Regions from separate parts of the Paenibacillus sp. CECT 9249 genome, predicted to be linked through region 4. Evidence: riboswitches for the same ligand, from Rfam matches in the RefSeq annotation. Region 4 holds a riboswitch; each other region holds the start of a gene.

Region 1 (3,130 bases), on a different contig from region 4:
AAACAAAGGGTGGCATTGACTTGGTCAAGCAGACAATTAAAGATTATACAGGTATATCTATCGATTACTATGTGTTTGCAGACTATGAGGGATTTATTAACTTGATTGATGCGATGGGCGGCATTGACTACGAAGTGGAAAAACCAATGGAGTATGCCCCTGAAGGAGAAGATCCGGAATACCATATTCAATTGGATGAAGGTTATCAGCATTTGGATGGACATGAAACGCTGCAATACGTTCGATTTCGAATGGATGCGATGGGCGATTATGCAAGAACCGAACGCCAACGCAATATTTTGGTTGCCATACTGGACAAGCTTAAGGATCATGCCTCCATGCCAACCATGTCTGATCTGATTCATTCGATGAGTTCATACGTGATAACGGATATTTCAATGGGTGATCTGTTACAGCTTAGTAAAGTCGCATTCCAACTGGACATAGATGACGTTGAGAGTATTCAGTTGCCGCCAATCGAACTCATTCGTGAGGTAGTAATCGATGATAAAAATGTAATCGCCGTTGATGAAGCCCAATTGCAAGAGTATGTGCAAAATGTGTTGCATGATCAATAGCCTCCAATGTCATTTCTGAGACAATCTACTTACTTTGAACGCCAACATTGATTCCAAGGTTAAGCATTTGGAAGCGAAGTCTTCGATCACTAACTATCTCAAATACAAAGCAGGTGATGAAACGTTGCAAAAATTTGTCCGTACCGTCAATACAAGTGACGCGTTCAAGATGAAACTCGATCATTTGGAGCGGGAATACAAAATTAAAATGCAGTCGATCAAGGAAGAGATTGCACAAAAAGAATCCGAACTCAGTAAGTACAATATGACAGGTGTCGGCGGTCAGCTTGGCGGCGGATTCCTCCGTGTAATCGGATGGGCTGTTGTCATTTTCAGCTTGCTAGTCTTCCTCATGGGATTTACGTTAGTGAGGACTGATGGCTCAGTTGCGATGGTGATCCTTTTCATTGCCGTCGTCATCTTGATCATTGGTATTGTCCTCATTGCCAAAGGAGCATCCATCCGCAATACAGCGTTGAGCAGACAACAAGAAGTGCAGGAATTGAGTCATTCATTGGAAACCGAGCTGGAACAATTGCGAGATGAAATGCAGAACATGGAACAGTACTATCAGGATGAAATGGTGAAGCAAAAGCTCTGGTATGAACAACATATGCTGAACCAACAAGAACTCCTTGAACAAGAAGTATCTGCGATTCGACAAGCCGATCCTGCCACTGCAAACATTGTAGATGATACAAAAGAATGTCCGCAATGTGCGGAGACGGTGAAAGCAAAAGCACGGATATGTCGATTTTGTCATTACGAGTTTGCGTGATTAGCAACTCCAAGGTATGATAGAGTATTTCACCAATGTGAATTGTGTTTTGACAGAATCCATTTCAATCGATAAAATAAAATATAAAAATTCGACATAATTTTCTGTGATACGACAAAGGCAAAGCTAATGAAAATTAGTGACGCAAAGCTAAAGGAGCTAAGGTGAATGTCCATTCACTATGCTAGCCAGTTACCGAAAGACAGGGATCATCATGCACTCCCATGCTTCGGCAAGGGAGTGTTTTTTATTTTTACAGCAATGGCAGGTGTCCTAGAATGGATAATCAGTTCAATAAATTGATATTTACGATATGGTGCGAAAGAAATCCGATGAAAGTTGCATTATGGATTGCAGTGGCCCTCCTCTTTTCATTAACGTTTCTATCGAAAGCATCGTGGATGATATTGCTTGAAGAAGTGTTGATGATGCTAGCTTTGGGATTCGTATTCAGGAGATGGTATGGACTTGCAATCATCAGTCTATTGCTAACGACAATGAATGTAGAGATGATAAATTCCGACTCATTTTCATTGACTCCCCACATATTAAGCTGGGCGTTGTTGTTCTTTTCGGGGTATGTTGTGGCACTGCTAATCAATATATCCCTGCTTGCTCGAAATCAGATGATCGAGCAGATCGAGACACTATTACACACTATGTATCTGAAGGACACTTATACATTCGAACATCTACATAAAGTCGCAAATTATGCCCGGCAGATGGCCAAGCAATTGAAGTTGGGCCGCAAGCAGTGCCGTTCTGTTTATTTGGGTGGATTACTGCACGATATCGGCAAACTTGGTATTCCGGATCATATCCTGCAAAAACCTGCGAAACTCACCAAAGAAGAATATGCCATCATGAAAGAACATCCTCACTATGGATATGAGTTACTTAAGCACAGCAAGCCACTTCAGAAAGAAAACATCCTCGACATGGTTCTGTTACATCATGAACGTTTTGACGGCAGTGGTTATCCGATGAAACTGAAACAGAACCAAATTCCGTTTTTGACTCGGATCATTTCAGTTGCAGATGCGTTTGACAGTATGACTTCAAGACGCAGATACAAAGACAAAAACGATATAACGTACGTTCTCAACGAATTCAATGATAAACGAGGAACGCAGTTTGATCCTGAGGTGACAGACCTCATGATAAAGATGATTGAAAATCAATGTTTGCAAACATAGAAAGAAGTGATGGTATGGCACGAATCATGGTTGTGGATGATTCCATGTTTATGCGAAGAATCCTAACCTCCATATTGACGGAAATCGGACATGAAGTGGTTGCTGAAGCAACGAACGGACAACATGCAATACAACTGTTCACAAACAACCCAATCGATCTCATCTTGATGGATATCACCATGCCGGAAAAAAGCGGGTTGTCTGCACTGAAAGAAATCAAGCAGATCGATGAGTCAGTCAAAGTTATCATGATATCCGCTATGGGACAACAATTTTTCATACAGGATGCCTTGTCTTCAGGGGCAGACGATTTTGTTGTTAAACCGTTTCAGAAGGACAGGGTGCAAGAAGCGGTGAATCGAGTGCTGAACAAACGCTGATCATCGTCAAGCAAGAACAAACTCAAAGAAAGGACAAGATTGAACATGGACATCGTGATAGGGGTAGCAACGGCAATCGCATGTTTGGTTGTGTTATGGCTGTTGTACTTGTATCATTCGAAGCGAATGAAGAAGAAAGATGCTGAGATCAATGAATTGCTGGTAGCGATAAAAAACCTGCAAGATAAATTGAAAGAC
Region 2 (3,130 bases), on a different contig from region 4:
AATGTCACCGCCTTCATTTTTAACCTTCACTTCATAGGTCAGTTCATCCCCGACAAATACTTCTCCCTCCGGAGATACCGATTTTTCAGCGACAACGACCGAACCGATTGGCGGTTCGTTAGAAGCCGGAATCGTGTCGGAAGCCGTAGCGCAACCGGTCTTCGCCGAGATCGTAATGTCCTGAGATCGATCGGCATTTTTTAAGACGGCATGAATCTTCCCATTCGCATCGGATAATAACTCGGTTACGGATTCTCCGTTCGGCCCGGTTAGATTGCCTGAAGTTGCAGTCAGTGCTTCCAGCGAAGCGCCGGAAACCGGATTGCCCAGCGGATCAAGCAGCGTTACCGTTACTTGATGCTCTCCCTGCTCATCGGCCGCTTCCGTCGTTAACTCCAAACTGCTCGGCGCTTGTTTGTAATCATTTTGCGGATCGAGTGTTTCAATAGGAGCGTAGTCATTGATAAAGTACCAGCTATGGATATCATGGTTCTCGTAATTTGGGTATCCGGTTGATGCGGTAAAACCGGCATGGTACGTTCCCCCGTCAAAAATCGTACCAAGATCGATACCGTCTACATCCAATATTAAAGAAGAACTTTCCCGATCCGGCAAAATACCTAGACGAACCTGAACTTTCTGAGTTAAACCATCATAGTCGATCCATGTATAATACCGGTTTCCGTCAGATAATTTAAAATTGGTGCCATGATCCCTATTAAACTCATCCAAATCCGTATACCAGCCATCCTTATTTTCGAGCGGCCCATTTTCTGCGAGTCCAACGTAGTTTGCAGAAGGATCGTAACCAGGGTTTTGGAAGGTATCGTACTTAACCGTAAAACTAGGTTTAATGCCATAAAACCCAAGTCCGCCTCCAACTGCGTCTTGACTGGTTGTACCGGTCTGAATGGTAAAGGTCAGCCCGTCGCTTGCACCTGCAGGACTCGGATTCCTCATTTCAAATGAAAAAGCCGTACTGAATGAGTAATTGTTTACAGGACAAATTTCTTTATTGTTAAAAACTGCCCCGCTTTGTTCTGTCGCTGTCGGCGTCAATCGGATAAAATTGGCCCCGGCAGGAACTTGCGCACGACCATTTAAAGTAAACAATTGATTAATCGTACTGGGTGAAAACTCATCCAACTTGTAAGTCAGCCACTTCCCATCCGCAGGAGCCGCACTTGCATTTTGATTGTGCAAAGGCAGCATTGGATACGAGAAAATGATGAGAAAAGCCATCAAAATTTTAAAAATCCGATTTGCTATTATTTTCGCCTTCAATAGTTTCCCTCCCTACCGGCCAATTTTATAAGTCTTTATTAAAATCTTTGCTGTAATCACCACCTTGCCTTACTCCTTTTTTAAAAAATAAAAAACTCCATCCATAAACGAACATGCGCCAACAGACGGAGTTTTCCATCGTATTCGGCAGCTGGCTGGCATTGGACAATCCGTTAGCCCCTGTAGCTTTGCGTCCCCGTCTTTCAACGAGTTTGCTATTATCATACGAGAATATATTGAATTTTTTGAAACAAAATTACCTTTAGTATATATTGAAATAGGTTTGACGATTAGGTAGATTAGCCCTAAATTTGTTGAGATCTCTAATTATTTGTCGAATAAATGCAAATGCGCCCCCCCCTGAAAAGAGAGGGCCGCTTGCGAAGAGGAAATGTCAGGTGCCGCAAAACGTTCGGTAAGGCCGGTTCGACGGCGCAGGCGGCGCGGAATATTCCGCCTGTTCGGGAGAGTGCGCGTACGGGTTGGAAAGCACATGAAGCAACCGTTCCATCACGCTGTAATCTCCTCGCTCCGCCGCGGCTTCCAGCGCCTCTTCCACCCGGTGGTTGCGGGGGATGAGCGCGGGATTGCTGCCAAGCATCAACTGATGCGAGGAGGCTTGCGATTCCTGCTGCCTACTCAGCCTCGCCTGCCAGAGCTCATGCCATGAAGCGAATTCCGCAGCGCAAGATAAATCCGAGTCCTCCATCTTGTCAAAGGTTAAGGCTAGAAACGTATTGGTATAGTCCGCACGATACTTCTGCATCATACCGAGCAGGTCTCCGATCAAGGATTCGTCCTCCCGCTCTTCGTTAAAAATCCCCAGCTTCGCCCTCATGCCTGCGAGCCAATTCCGCTGAAACAACGAGGCAAAATCCGATAGCGCATCCTCGGCCATTGTGATAGACTGCGCCTCGTCGTCATGCAGCAGCGGCAACAAAGTTTCGGCGAATCGCGCGAGATTCCAAGCGGCAATATACGGTTGATTTCCATAAGCGTAACGGCCTTGCGTATCAATGGAACTGAACACCGTCGCCGGGTCGTACGCATCCATGAAAGCGCAGGGCCCGTAATCGATCGTTTCTCCGCTAAGAGCCATATTGTCGGTGTTCATCACCCCGTGAATGAAACCGACCAGTTGCCATTGGGCAATGAGCGCAGCCTGGCGCTTGACCGTTTCTTGCAGCAAAAAGAGATAACGGTTCCCGATGGGGCCGAAATCCGGAAAATGCCTTTGCAGTATATAATCAGCAAGGGTCCGAAGATCCTGAACCGTCCCCCATTTTGCAACGTATTGAAACGTCCCGACGCGCAGATGGCTGGCAGCTACACGGGTCAGAACCGCGCCGGGCAGCTCGGTTTCGCGGAGAATCGACTCGCCGGTTGTTGCCACCGCCAGACTGCGGGTCGTAGGAATGCCAAGGGCATGCATCGCTTCGCTAATAATGTATTCGCGCAGCATCGGCCCAAGCGCCGCCCGGCCGTCGCCTCGTCGGGAATATGGCGTTCTTCCCGAACCTTTCAGTTGAATATCGAACCGTTCGCCCGCAGGGGTGATTTGCTCGCCGAGCAGCAGCGCACGCCCGTCCCCTAACATCGTGAAATGCCCGAATTGATGCCCTGCGTACGCTTGCGCAAGAGGCTCGGCGCCTGCGGGAATCCGATTGCCGGCAAGCATCGCTGCGCCGTCCCCGCTGCGCAGCGCTTCGGGGTTTAATCCGAGAGACGCCGCCAATCGATCGTTAAGAACAACCAGCCTCGGCAAATGTACGGGAGTCGGGTCGACCTTGGAAAAGAACAGTTCCGGCAGACGGGCGTAACTGTTGTCGAAGTTCCATCCTGTGAG
Region 3 (3,130 bases), on a different contig from region 4:
CGTACGGAATATTGGAGACAACAACAAACTTTTCTTTGGGCAAACGGATTTTCATCATGTCTTGATGAATAATGATTGTATTTGGATGTTGCGCGGTTTTCCGTTTGAGTATGTCGACAAATTTGGCATCGTATTCCACCGCTAATACCTTTCCGGCTCTTTGATTCAACACAGTTGTCAAGGCGCCCTTTCCAGCTCCCAACTCTAAAACGGTATCTTCGATGCTTATATTCGCTCGATCGACAATTTCATGAATCAACTTCTTGTTATGCATCAAATGCTGGCCGGAAAAATTGGGAGGCTCCCCGCGGCTTAACTTTTTCCCGCTGTACTTATGAATTTTTTTGGTCATATTATCTCCGCCTTTCGCAATTAAAAAAATCACAGGCGATCTGCCTGCGATTCAGAGTAAAGGGAAGAAGACCCATCTTTAATTAAGGGGTTTGCCAAGGTAGCCGTCACCTAATAAACCTTCCTTTTGTCTTGCAAAAGAAGGTAAACAATCCATAAAAAAAGAAAGGCAGAACGATCCGCCTTTCTACACATTACATATTTGCTATGCGAACATGAAGATTATTAAAAAAGGACAGACTGATCCCGTTTACTCCGCCTACGCAAGCAGAGCCTTTGAACGTATTCAATTACCGGTTCAAAGTAGGGAAACGCAGTCTCATTGAATGTGTCACTTTTTAATAATCCTCCTTGAATTTTAAAAAATATAACTATCAATATAAATGGTTTTGCGGAAAAAGTCAACGATTCCATCTTCGATTCAGCTTCGGCGTACGAACACAGCATCTGAATGGCGCTAACGAACTTGAGAAACGCTATAGCCGTAAAATCGATGCCATTTCAAATTCAACGAAACTCCAAGACGTTATTAGAGCGAAATACCGCCGCATTACCTACTATTTTGATGAATAACAATTTCTAGTTTCGTAAGAAAATATAGAAGCTCCATTTCCTTCGAATAACGATGCTAGGTTTCGTAAGCTGTATTTGCGGTATCGCTTGTTCCCGCTCGCTACTTCCCAATATTCCAGTTCCGCCAACTTATGCGGCCCGCCGGGCATATTGGTCCGATATTCGCAGGTAATCTGTTAATTACAAGCGTCAAACAGTGATTTTTTGCATTTCAATCGCTCCTTTTTCATTGATATGGCCTTTTGTTACCCATTTTTCCCAATTCTATACTAAAGCGATAGATTTTAAATGATAGATATGATAGAATATGAGCAACAAAGCGAATTCACGATAATGGCAAACCTGTTGAAAGGCAGGGACGCAAAGCTACAGGGCCTTCTCTTATGATAAGATGGCAGCCAGTTACCGAAGGGACAAGCTTTTTTTGTTTTTCTTCCCCAAAATAAAGCTTTACACGATAATGGCAAACCTGTCGAAAGGCAGGGACGCAAAGCTATAGGGCCTTCTTAACTATAAGATGGCAGCCTGGCCGCCGAAGGGAGTTTTATAGAGTGTGCAAGTTCGTACTGTTTCTATCAGCAGTTTTTATTTTTTGTTCCATGTTGCAAGCAATGCCGGTTCACGCCGAAGAAGGAAGCGCCTGGTTGAATAAAGCCAATGTGAAGGATGGAATTGTAAGCGTTGCATATGATGTGAAAACGGGTGTGAAAACCAAACTCCAGATTGCCAAAGGCGAGGAGAAGTACACCTATACTTTGAAGCCCGGCAAGGTAGACGCCTTTCCTCTTCAATCGGGCAACGGCGAGTACACCGTTAGCGTATTGGAGCATGTCAGCGACAATAAATATCGAGTGATGAAGAAGGATACGATCAAGCTTGAACTGGCCGATAACGCGAAAGTATATCTGAATTCCATTCAGAATGTAAGTTGGAAAGAGGCGAATCAAGCCGTTCGCAAGGCGAAGGAGTTAACCGAAGATCTGACCGCGGATACGGATAAAGTGAAGGCGATCTACAATTATATTATCAACCATATTAAATACGATGATAGTTTGGCAGTTTCCGGGGAGTATGTGCCTCAGATCGATCCGATCTTGACGTCGAACAAAGCGATTTGTTACGGATACGCTTCCTTATTTGCCGCAATGTTGAGAAGCGTCGATATTCCGACTCAATTGGTTATGGGCAAGAGCGAGTATGTCGATACGTACCATGCCTGGAACAAAGTGTATTTGGACCATCAATGGGTGACTATCGATACAACGGTGGATGCGGGTTGGAATGGCAGCAGCACCGCTTTCGACATGATCAAAGACGCATCCAAATATACTGCGACGAAACATTATTAAGATAGGCATGGAAGCCTTGAGTGTGCACTCGGGACTTCTTTTTTACGTTGATTCATTTCTTTTGTGAAATGTACTTATCCAAGAAAAACGAAGGTATGCTTTATCCTTGACGTAATGAAACATAATAGTTATTATAGAGTTTTTAAGTCCGTGTTTAAATCAGAAAATGTCGGATCTTGTGCGGAAACTCAATATAGTTATATGACACTTCTTTTTTTATTCAATTAAAGATAACTAATACCTTTAAAATCTATAATACCGAATCGACGACATATCGCATGAACCATGTTTAGAATTTGTTAAGAGGCGGGGTTTACAATGGGTATGGGTCCATCAATCATGGAGGGAGTTGGTCGTGGAAAGGTTTGGAACAGCCGGACTGACGCTTCAAGGATATTTAAAATAAGATTAGGAGAAATGTTATCAAAATGGGAAAAAAGGCAAGTGTAGTTATCATTGGTTTGTTGCTTATTTTACAAAGTATGTTTGTCGGAGGTGTTGTGCAAGCGGATGAATCGGCAACACCCGAAAGTTTGTTGCTCGTCGAGGCCGGGGAAAATGAAACCGGTACGGTAACGGACGCCGTATACAATCCATCGCCGGAGGAATCGGGCAGCATTTTAACGAAAGTGACCCTTACGGACGAGCAGGGAAATGTTGTTGATACGGTTCTGAATCCGGACAGCCGCTTGGAAATCGGCTCGGCGGTCAACTTATATTACGAATGGGAATTGCCGGATCCACACGGCTACAAAGCGGGAGACAAATTCACGTTCCAATTGCCGCGTCAATTTGAAATTTTCACGGATATCGATGCGCCTCTGACCACGGCCGACGGCGGAACGGTGGGCAACTTT
Region 4 (3,130 bases):
GCAAGAACGGTTTTACGGCCGGTTTCATCGCTCTATTAGCTTGCCTTCGAACGTATCTTCCGAAGGAATCCAGGCAAAATACAAAAACGGGGTTCTGGAGATCCATATGCCGAAAGTGCAAGGAGATACCAAAAGAAGAATCGACGTTCAATTTCATTGAATTTTGAATGATTTCCCAGAAAATGGCCAATCTGTTTCGTACAGATCGGTTTTTTTTTGCGTTGGTAATCCCTTACAATTGGAAAAATATAAAAGTGTTGTTCTAACTGCTTGTATTGAACGAATACCCATTAACAAAGCGATATGCCGCACAACCGGAGCAGGCATGGAACATACGGTTTCGTGAAAAACACCTCTTTTGGGGGATGGCGCGATATGCTTGCATCTTTTAGAATTAATCCCTGTTAAGTACGACAATGGAAAAGAGGGTTCGTAATACGTATGAAATCTGTCATGGTTGTAGATGACGAAGTTTTCGCAAGGACCATGTTGAAATCCGTATTGACATCCAACGGGTTTCGAATTGCGGCCGAAGCCGCTGACGGCGACGAAGCCGTAGCTCTCTATCAAAAAGTGAGACCCGACCTCGTAACGATGGACATTGCGATGCCGGGCATGGATGGATTAACCGCGCTGAAACGTATAAAAGGACTGGACCCGCACGCCAAGATTATTATGTGTTCTGCGATTCAACAGAAAACGATCATCCTGGAGGCGATCCGTCTAGGGGCCAAAGATTATATCGTGAAACCGTGCCATGGTGCGGAAATCATAGAAACGATAGATAAACTATTTGCATCGAAACCAGGAATGCTGTAAAAATTGAAAATAATTACAAAAATTTTCAAAATGATAGTTGACAAAAGTCATTTAGTAAAATATATTAAAATTGGCAACACAAAGATAGGACTATTGTACTAATGCAAAATTGAAAACTCGGCACACTAATCGAAAGATTAGGTCGCAAAGCTTTGGAGTCTAATAGTCGTTTGACTAATGATCGTCCGGCTGCAATTAACAATCGTTAATGCGGCCGGACTTTTTATTTTCCTGCGTTCTCAACGGAATACTATATTCCGAGGAGCATATATCGAATCTTCGATGAGGAGGGTAGGGAAAATAGAGTCTGAAAAGGAGGATTCTAATGAAAAAATGAGGAGGTACATATGAAAGGGCGTTTAAAAGTCGTAGTCACATGGCTATGCTTGTTCACGGTTTTCTTCGGGCTGACGCCGGGAGCGTTCGGGCAGGCAGCCAATTCAGAGGAAGTGATCTGGCCGAATCCCGGAGCGATCAAGTTAAGCAAGACGGCGGAACCGACGGGGAAATCCGGCGAATGGGAAATCACGTTAAAAATTGAAGGCAAAAATATTAAGAGCCGTTCGGATGTCGTACTAGTAATTGATAAATCGGGGAGTATGACGAAGAGCCCGAATCAAAGCCGGCTGCCGAAGGCGAAAGAAGCCGCGAAGAAATTCGTTGATAACTTGCTCATCCCGGGCTCCGAAACAAGAATTGCGGTTGTCTCTTTCAGTGATAGTGCTAGCACTGTTTCCGACTTTAGTGGAGTTAACCAAAAAGCTTCTTTAAAAACGGCAATTGAAAGGATTACGGCCAGCGGCGGCACCAACATTCAAGCAGGTTTGTACAAAGCTCGCACATTGCTAGATGGGAGTTCTGCCCAGAACAAGGTCATTGTGTTATTAAGTGACGGAGAGCCGACATATAGTTACAAGGCTATAGCAGCAGAATCCCAATCATGGCCGGGAAATAAATATAATTTTGCACTTACTAATTTTGGTACCTATAACACCATTCTCGGTGACGGCAGTAACTACAACCTGGAGAAATCAGGCTGTTTTCTCGGTTATTGCTGGGGCGAGACATACAAAGTAAATGGGCATGAAGTTTTAGATAACGGAATAGCCACTTTATCAGAAGCGAAGCTCGCTCAAAAAGCAGGAATTGGAATCTACTCGATCGGACTTGATGTAGGAAGCGGCAATAATGCGGAATACGTACTCAATAACAGCCAAAACAAAGGCTACTACTCTGCTAGCAGCGCTGACTTGGATAAAATTTACTCCGAGCTGGCAGGAAAGATTTCGTACGCCGCTCAGAACGCAATCATTACCGACCCGATGGGCGAAATGTTCAATCTGGTCCCGCCGGCTGGATCTTATACTCCTTCTCAAGGAACGATATCTTGGGATCCTGTCAGCGAGACGTTTACTTGGGAAGCCGGCAACATTATGGAAGGCCAACCCGCAACGTTAACTTACAAAGTCGTGATGGATCAAACCAAGAATCCGGAATCCAACAAACTGTACCCGACGAACGGCACGACGACCATGAACTACACAGATGTTAACGGTCGGGATACGTCTAAGAATTTTGAAGTGCCAAGAGTCAGCATCGGCAGTGGATCCATTCTAATTAAAGGCTATAAAGTCAATGCGAATGGAGAACCTGTCAATGCGGACGGCGAAGTCGTTGAGGGTCGGGAATTCGCTGAACAGTTGCACAGTGAATATTTCAAAGATTCTAACGGCAACGAAGCTCTTGAAAGAGGAGTACCATATACGGTCACAGCGCCTATCCTTTCAGGTTACCAACTTAAAGTAGGAACCAGCCCGCAAGATGTCACATTGACGACAACGAATTTAACGCCTACTATTTGGTTCGGTTATACGGAGGCTGTTGAACAAACTGTTACCGTCAAATATTTGGAACAAGGTTCAAATAAAGTACTGGCTGAAGCGACAACGGTGAATGGAGTCGCAGGTCAAACGATCGAACTGACCGCCGAGGAAGTACCGGGCTACACGCCGACGAAGTTGAAGGACAGCTACACGTTCACCGCTGCGGAAGGTCAAGAGTACATCTTCCACTACACGGCGAACGAACAGAAGGTAACGGTACGCTATGTTGACGAAGACGGTCAAGATCTGATCGACCCAACGACTCATGATGGCAAGACAGGTCAAACGATCGAACTGACTGCCGAGGAAGTACCGGGCTACACGCCGACGAAGTCGAAGGACAGTTACACGTTTACCGCTGACGAAAACCAAGTGTATACGTTCCATTACACGGCAGGGGATCAAACTGTAACAGTACGCTATGTTGA

What was found. Region 4 has a riboswitch for cyclic di-GMP ahead of LQ229_RS24105 (MucBP domain-containing protein). Riboswitches for the same ligand answer to the same signal wherever they lie in the genome.
Region 1: another riboswitch for cyclic di-GMP. It lies ahead of LQ229_RS19255 (HD-GYP domain-containing protein); the one in region 4 lies ahead of LQ229_RS24105 (MucBP domain-containing protein).
Region 2: another riboswitch for cyclic di-GMP. It lies ahead of LQ229_RS11005 (isopeptide-forming domain-containing fimbrial protein); the one in region 4 lies ahead of LQ229_RS24105 (MucBP domain-containing protein).
Region 3: another riboswitch for cyclic di-GMP. It lies ahead of LQ229_RS13445 (transglutaminase-like domain-containing protein); the one in region 4 lies ahead of LQ229_RS24105 (MucBP domain-containing protein).

The regions. Positions count from the first base shown of each region.
Region 1 is NZ_CAKKLI010000032.1:43,873-47,002, forward strand. It holds gene LQ229_RS19245 (LCP family protein) at 1-578, shown strand, start outside; gene LQ229_RS19250 (zinc ribbon domain-containing protein) at 613-1,356, shown strand; cyclic di-GMP riboswitch class I at 1,466-1,556, shown strand; gene LQ229_RS19255 (HD-GYP domain-containing protein) at 1,689-2,552, shown strand; gene LQ229_RS19260 (response regulator) at 2,567-2,932, shown strand; gene LQ229_RS19265 (PilZ domain-containing protein) at 2,978-3,130, shown strand, end outside.
Region 2 is NZ_CAKKLI010000011.1:73,579-76,708, reverse strand. It holds gene LQ229_RS11005 (isopeptide-forming domain-containing fimbrial protein) at 1-1,242, opposite strand, end outside; cyclic di-GMP riboswitch class I at 1,428-1,511, opposite strand; gene LQ229_RS11000 (protein adenylyltransferase SelO) at 1,679-3,130, opposite strand, start outside.
Region 3 is NZ_CAKKLI010000016.1:5,595-8,724, forward strand. It holds gene erm (23S ribosomal RNA methyltransferase Erm) at 1-352, opposite strand, end outside; gene LQ229_RS27300 (erythromycin resistance leader peptide) at 642-686, opposite strand; cyclic di-GMP riboswitch class I at 1,250-1,334, shown strand; cyclic di-GMP riboswitch class I at 1,377-1,461, shown strand; gene LQ229_RS13445 (transglutaminase-like domain-containing protein) at 1,524-2,273, shown strand; gene LQ229_RS13450 (collagen binding domain-containing protein) at 2,735-3,130, shown strand, end outside.
Region 4 is NZ_CAKKLI010000057.1:26,100-29,229, forward strand. It holds gene LQ229_RS24095 (Hsp20/alpha crystallin family protein) at 1-160, shown strand, start outside; gene LQ229_RS24100 (response regulator) at 442-819, shown strand; cyclic di-GMP riboswitch class I at 929-1,016, shown strand; partial or broken gene LQ229_RS24105 (MucBP domain-containing protein) at 1,167-3,130, shown strand, end outside.